DNA from 3 places in the Streptomyces sp. R33 genome. Region 2 is predicted to be linked to each of the others. Evidence: riboswitches for the same ligand, from Rfam matches in the RefSeq annotation. Region 2 holds a riboswitch; each other region holds the start of a gene.

The links. Region 2 has a riboswitch for cyclic di-AMP ahead of AB5J51_RS23950 (transglycosylase family protein). Riboswitches for the same ligand answer to the same signal wherever they lie in the genome.
Positions count from the first base shown of each region.
Region 1: it holds a riboswitch for cyclic di-AMP, as region 2 does, so the genes downstream of both, AB5J51_RS09110 (peptidoglycan DD-metalloendopeptidase family protein) here and AB5J51_RS23950 (transglycosylase family protein) in region 2, are expected to answer to the same signal.
Region 3: it holds a riboswitch for cyclic di-AMP, as region 2 does, so the genes downstream of both, AB5J51_RS12185 (M23 family metallopeptidase) here and AB5J51_RS23950 (transglycosylase family protein) in region 2, are expected to answer to the same signal.

Region 1 covers NZ_CP165727.1:1,903,744-1,905,999, forward strand. Annotated here, with positions in the region: gene AB5J51_RS09105 (SGNH/GDSL hydrolase family protein) at 1-50, opposite strand, end outside; gene AB5J51_RS09110 (peptidoglycan DD-metalloendopeptidase family protein) at 219-1,217, opposite strand; cyclic di-AMP (ydaO/yuaA leader) riboswitch at 1,222-1,429, opposite strand; gene AB5J51_RS09115 (tyrosine-protein phosphatase) at 1,708-2,256, shown strand, end outside.
Region 2 covers NZ_CP165727.1:5,215,207-5,217,462, reverse strand. Annotated here, with positions in the region: gene AB5J51_RS23950 (transglycosylase family protein) at 74-766, opposite strand; cyclic di-AMP (ydaO/yuaA leader) riboswitch at 769-940, opposite strand; gene AB5J51_RS23945 (transglycosylase family protein) at 1,223-2,256, opposite strand, start outside.
Region 3 covers NZ_CP165727.1:2,695,052-2,697,307, forward strand. Annotated here, with positions in the region: gene AB5J51_RS12180 (GntR family transcriptional regulator) at 1-176, opposite strand, end outside; gene AB5J51_RS12185 (M23 family metallopeptidase) at 378-1,172, opposite strand; cyclic di-AMP (ydaO/yuaA leader) riboswitch at 1,186-1,344, opposite strand; gene AB5J51_RS12190 (pitrilysin family protein) at 1,529-2,256, opposite strand, start outside.

The DNA of each region.
Region 1 (2,256 bases), 3.3 Mb from region 2:
ATCGCCGCGTACGAGCCGATGGTCTTGAGTGTCGTCTTCGTCGCTGCCACGAGAACACATCCTTCACCCCAGGGCGTGACCTACGCCATCGTAGGAAGGGGTTGACGGACCGTGATCTATACCACCTGGTCGGTGCGGAATAGCAAAGCGTGAGGCCGGGACCCCCCTCGGGTCCCGGCCTCACGAGTCCGGCTGCCTCTCTCCGACGGCGGGAGCCGTCAGATGCTCACACCCTTGGTGCGGAGGTAGGCCAGCGGGTCGATGTCCGAGCCGTAGGACGGGCCGGTGCGGATCTCGAAGTGCAGGTGCGGGCCGGTCGAGTTGCCGGTGGAGCCGGAGAGGCCGATGGTCTGGCCGGCGGTGACGCTCTGGCCGGCCGAGACGGAGAGCTGGGACAGGTGGCCGTACTGGGAGTACTTGCCGTCCGCGTGCCGGATGACGACCTCGTTGCCGTACGCGCCGGCCCAGCCGGCGGAGACCACGGTGCCCGCACCCACGGCCCGGACGGTGGTGCCGGAGCTCGCGATGAAGTCGACACCGGTGTGGTAGCCGCTGGACCACATGGCGCCGGGGGTCTTGTACTGGGTCGATATCCCGCCGCCGACGGGGGCGACGAAGCCGGCGGCCGTGACCGTACCGGCGGCGGACCCGGCGGCCGTGCTCTTCTTGGCGGGTGCGGCGGCGGCCGCGGCCGCGGGGGCGGCGGGGGCCGGTGCGGCGTCCGCGGAGCCCTTGCCGGCGGAGGACGAGGCCGAGTCCGGGGCCGAGGACTTCTTCGCCGGGGCCGGGGCGGACTCCCGGGCCGGAGCCTGCGCGGCCGGCGCCGCCTCGCCCCGCGCACCGAGGGTCAGCTTCAGCCCGGGGTGGATCAGCGACGGGTCGGTGCCCACGGCCTCGCGGTTGTCGGCGTACAGCTGCTGCCAGCCGCCCGGGAGGTGGCGGTCGTGGGCGATCTTGGAGAGGTAGTCGCCGGGCACGACGGTGTAGACGGCCGGCGCGGACTGCGCGGCGGCAGCGGGCGCGGCCTGCAGCGCCGCCGAAACCTGCGGTGCCTGCACGGGAGCCGAGGCGGGGGCGGCGGCCGGGGCGCCGGCCGCCTGAGCCCCGGCGGCGCCCAGCAGCGGCAGCGCGAGGGCCGCACCGCCGGTGCCTGCGACGGCGAAGCCGCGCGCCACGGAACGGGACTTGGGACGGCGGTGCTTACCCTTTGCAGGCATGGCGAATTCCTCTCCGTCGCCTGCGAGGTGAGCTGTCGGGTTCGGACTGGAGATGTCCGGCAGCACATGAACGGAACATGCACGGCTTCACCCCGAGCTGCGCCGATACAAAGATCGGGAACAGCGGCTTACCTGGTTCCCCCGCTCCTGCCGCGCGCGTGAATAGTCGGGTGCGGTTTCCGGACGGCGGCAGGATTCGGCGGTCCATCCGGATCGATCGCGAAGGTAATCGAGTTGAGCCATCCCGAACAAGCCACGAATTTCCCCACGGATTCACAGACCGGGGAGTTCGAGGGAATTCCGGTCACCCTGCGTCCATTACCGGCCGCCAACAACCGCTCCGGCCGGGCCATTCGACTTCGGCGATCAGGCACTCACGGTCACCGTATGATCTGGCTCACGGGGCTGCGCCCGATCTCGCATCCAGCTATGGCAAGTTGCTCCCAAGCAGCGTAATTCGGACATCCCACGACGACGCGGAGGAGTTCCCGTGACCCAGCAGATACCCCAGTTCCCGCGGACGGAGCCCGTACCGGAGCCCGAGCTGGCCGGAGTGCGCAACTTCCGCGACGTGGGCGGCTTGCCGACCATCGACGGGCGGAGGGTCAAGCCGGGAAAACTGTTCCGTAGCGGACATCTGGCACATGCCACCGAAACCGATGCAGAATTCCTCGCATCGCTCGGCCTCCACACGATTTTCGACTTCCGCAACGGCGCCGACCACGCCCTGGAGGGACTCGACGTCGAGCTTCCCGGCGTGCGGAACGTCAACATCCCGCTGTCGGATCCGGCCGACGGGAAAGAATTCTGGAAGATGGTTCGGGCCGGCAACCTCGAGCAGCTCCGGGGAATCCTGGGCGAGGGGAAGGCCGCCGCCCGGATGACCAACTCGTACCGCTCGATGGTCGAGCACCGCACCGCCGAGCACGGCCGGGTCGTGCACGCCCTCGCCGAGGACAGCATTCCGGCGCTCATGCACTGCGCGGCCGGCAAGGACCGGGCCGGCCTCTCGATCGCCGTCACCCTGCTCGCGCTGGGC
Region 2 (2,256 bases):
CGTGAGGGGAAGACGCGCCGGGCGGTGGGGATGCTGCGTGCTGTGCTCGCTGCCGCAGTTGTTACGGCAGGGTTCAGCTGAGCTTCAGCTTCTGACCGGGGAAGATCAGGTCGGCGTCCGAGACGATGTCCTTGTTGAGCTCGAAGAGCTTCTCCCAGCCGCCCTTGACGCCGTTGGTCTCGGCGATGGTGCCGAGGGTGTCGCCGGGCTTGACCTCGTACGAGCCGTTGCCGGTCTTCGGGGCCGGGGCCTCGGAGCGCTCGGAGCGGGTCGTCGGAGCCTCGGAGCGCTTCGTCTCCTTCTTCGGCTCGGTCTTCTTCGGCTGGGTCTTCTTGGTCTCGGTCTTCTGCTCCGTCTTCTTCGGGGTGTCGGTCGTACCACCGCCGGTGTAAGAGGAGTTGGAGAGGCCGACGCCGCAGGACGGCCACGCACCCTTGCCCTGGCCCTTGAGGACCTTCTCGGCTATGGCTATCTGCTGCGACTTGGAGGCCTGGTTGGCCTGCGCGGCGTACGCCTTGCCGCCGTACGCGGCCCAGGTGGAGGACGAGAACTGCAGGCCGCCGTAGTAGCCGTTGCCCGTGTTGATGGACCAGTTGCCGCCGGATTCGCACTGCGCGACGCGGTCCCACTCGGACGCGGTGGCGGCGGAGGCCGAGCCGGCCGCCATCAGCGGGGCGGCGACGACGACACCGGTGACGCCGGCGAGCGTGACGATGCGGGCAGCCTTGGAGGCGCGACGGTGCTTGCCCTTGCCGGAAAGCAGCATGGAGTTCTCCTCACCGACGCCTGCGAGGTGAGCTGTCGGGTTCGGGCGGATGAGTGCCCGGCCGTGCGACGTGGCGCACGACTTAACCCCTAGCCGTTTCCGTGACCGTCTCTCAACGGCCGGTCCCGGCGCCTACCTTGGTTCCCCCGCTCCTGCCTTCGGCGCTTGACGCGACGACTGTTCCCTCCGGCCGCCGGCAGGATTCGGCGATGCGGTCGAAGGAGCCCGCGGTGGCGGGCGACTCAGAAGGTAGACAGGTCTCTCCCCGATGTTCAACGAGGAACACCGGGGAGAAACGGCCCCTACTTGCGCTCCCCTTACGGGCGTTTGCGCAGGTGAGGACGGGGTTTGCGGAAGGCTCCGGACGGGACACGCCAGTTGACCGGAAGAGACACATGTCTCACTTGCAGATAACGGACATTCAGCTCTTTCCGGGTGTCCGAAGTGCCGCTATTCCTAGCTTAGATCCAGGTTCTGGCCGGGCTTGATCAGATCCGCGTCCTCGCCGATGACCTGCTCGTTGGCCTGGTAGAGCGCGTTCCAGCCGCCCTTGACCCCCTTGGCAGACGCGATGGTGGCCAGGCTGTCGCCCGCCTGGACGGTGTACGAGGGCGCCGACACCCCCTCAGATGCGGCGGGCAGCTCGAGGGCGGGCGTACCACGGTGCTTGCCGGTGCCGGTGGGGTCCGGGATGGCACTCGGGTCGGTGGAGGCGCCCGGGGCGCCCGGGGCCGCGGGGGAGCCGGGGTCGGCCGGAACGACCGGAACGGTCGGGTCCGCCGGGCCGCCGGGCTTGGTCGGGCTTCCCGGGGCCGTCGGCGCGGTCGGGTCCGTCGGGGCCGTGGGAGTACCCGGGTTGGCGGTCGGGTCGCCCGGGAGCACCGGGACGGTCGGCGACGTGGACGGCACGTCCGGGTCGGGCATGACGGGCAGTCCGCTGTTCGGCGCGAGCGGCGCCGGCGGGAGCGTGAAGTCCGGCGCCGGGGCCGGAGCCGGGGTCGGGGCGCCGAAATCGTGCGCCTTCGCGCCGGTACCGCCGGCCGGGACCGAGTGGTCGGGGCGGGAGGGGCTCGCGGCGACGGGGCCGAGCGTGCCGGGCAGGCCCGGGTCCACGGACGCGGCGGGGGCCTGCCGGGTCAGCCCGGCCGACTCCGAGCACTGCCCCCACGCCTGGGGGCCCTGCGTGCCCAGGACCCGCTCGGCGACGGCGATCTGCTGCGAACGGCTCGCGAGGTCGGGGCGCTCGGCGAAGTCGAGGCCGCCGGAGGAGTTCCACTGCTCCTGCGTGAACGAAAGTCCGCCGTAGGACCCGCTGCCGGAGTTGGCGCTCCAGGAGCCGCCGCTCTCGCACTCGGCGACCTTGTCCCACGTGGAGGTGTCCGCCGCGCTCGCGCCGGTGGCGGCGAGCAGCGGCAGAGCCAGGGCGGAACCGGTGACTCCGGCGGTGACGACTATCGCGGGTACCTGGCGGGGGCGTCTGTGGCGGCCGT
Region 3 (2,256 bases), 2.5 Mb from region 2:
CGGGTGGTGACGAAACCCTCGGACTCCAGGGTCCGCAGCGCCTCGCGGACCGGGACGCGCGAGACCCCGTACCGGCGGGCCAGAAGCTCCTCGGTCAGCCTGCCGCCCGGCTCGAAGACTCCGGAGACGATGTCGTCGCGGATTGCCGTGCATACCGCGTGCGCAGGAATACGCAAGTCCGGACCTCCGCTTAATTCCGACTGCCGACGCCATTGCCGCGACCGTGCTGGGATCGTACTGGGACTCTATTGCAACACGCGATGTTTTCCGAGCGCGGACCGAAATCGCGAATATTTACAGCCACGATGCGGCCACTTGCGGCCACAACGCGAAGGCCCCGGCTCGGGGAGCCGGGGCCTTCGGTGAAGTGCTGCGGGTCAGACGTCGACGCCGTGGTTGCGCAGGTACGCGACCGGGTCGATGTCCGAGCCGTACTGGGAGCCGGTACGGGCCTCGAAGTGCAGGTGCGGGCCGCTGGAGTTGCCGGTGGAGCCCGACAGGCCGATCTGCTGGCCCGGGGTGACCTGCTCGCCGACGGAGACGCTCAGCGAGGACATGTGGCCGTACTGGGTGTAGGTGCCGTCGGCGTGCTTGATCACGACGTTGTTGCCGTACGCGCCGCCCCAGCCTGCCTCGACCACGGTGCCGACGCCGACCGCGTGCACCGAGGTGCCGGAGGCCGCGTGGAAGTCGATGCCGGTGTGGCTGCCGGAGGACCACATGCCGCCGCCCGCGTGCCACTGGGTGCTGATGTAGGAGCCGTCGACGGGGGCGACGAAGGTGTTGAGGCGCTTGCGCTCCTCCTCGCGGGCGGCGCGCTCGGCGGCCTCGCGCTCGGCCTTCGCCTTCTCCTCGGCCTTCTGCTTGGCCTCGGCGGCGCGCGCCTTCGCGTCGGCCTCCGCCTTCGCCTTGGCGGCAGCGGCCTCGGCCGCGTGCTCCTGGGCCTCGGCCTGGGCCTCGATCTGGACCGGGAGGTCCTCGGCCGTCACGACGGCGTTCAGGCCGGTGTCCTCCATGGAGGGGGCCTTGTCCGACGCGGCGAACGCCGGGCCTGCGAGGGAGCCGACGACACCGGTGGTGGCGAGGGCGGCTATGCCGGCGTAACCGGCGGTCTTGCGGCTCAGACGACTGGAACCACGGTGCTTACCGGCGGCACGACTGCCAAACGCCATGAAGGGGCTGATCCTTTCCTTCCTTCTCGCCTACCGGGTTAGCTGACGGGTTCGGAGCAGGAAGGTCTCCTACGGGCCCCCTCTGGCGAGGCGGTCCGATTCACCCCAGGGACGCATGTGGGTCCCCGGCTCCCCAGGCTCGCGCCTGACGGGGACTCGGCGATCGCTGCCCGGTGCCGCGGGTGCGGCGCGTACAACTGACGGACAGCACGGCCGACGCTAGGCGGATCATCAGTCAATCGCCAAACAGACACGCCTTTTTGTTGCGTACGCCACACCGCATACAAGCAACCTCTCCACTAAACAGACATAAGGGGCCCCGGTGGACAAGCCACCGGAGCCCCTTGGGATGTCCGTCAGTTGCCGACGACGGTGACCTCACCGATCCCGAGCGCCCGCACCGGCGCCTCGATCTGCGAGGCATCGCCTACCAGGACCGTGACCAGGCGGTCCAGCGGGAAGGCGGCCAGAACGGCCGAAGTCGCCTCCACCGTGCCCGTTTGGGCCAGCTGTGCGTACAACCGGGCCTGGTAGTCGTCCGGGAGCTCCTGCTCGACCTGGTCGGCGAGCGTGCCGGCGACGGCCGCGGCCGTCTCGAACTTCAGCGGGGCCACACCCACCAAGTTCTGTACCGCCACGTCCCGTTCGGCGTCGGTCAGACCCCCCTCCGCGAGGGTGCGGAGCACCTTCCAGAGGTCGTCGAGCGCCGGGCCCGTATTGGGGGTGTCCACGGAGCCGCTGATGGCGAGCATCGAGGCGCCCTTGCCGTCCGCGGTGGAGCGCAGCACCTGGCCGAAGGCGCGCACGCCGTACGTGTAGCCCTTCTCCTCGCGCAGCACCTTGTCCAGGCGCGAGGTGAGGGTGCCGCCCAGGCAGTACGTGCCGAGCACCTGCGCCGCCCAGACCCGGTCGTGCCGGTCCGGCCCGATCCGGCCGATGAGCAGCTGCGTCTGGACCGCGCCGGGCCGGTCCACGATGACCACACGGCCGGTGTCGTCGGCGGTCACCGGCGGCACCGGGAGCGCCTCGGCGGAGTTGCCGGTCCAGCTGCCCAGGGTGTCCGCCAGTACGGCGTCCAGGTCGA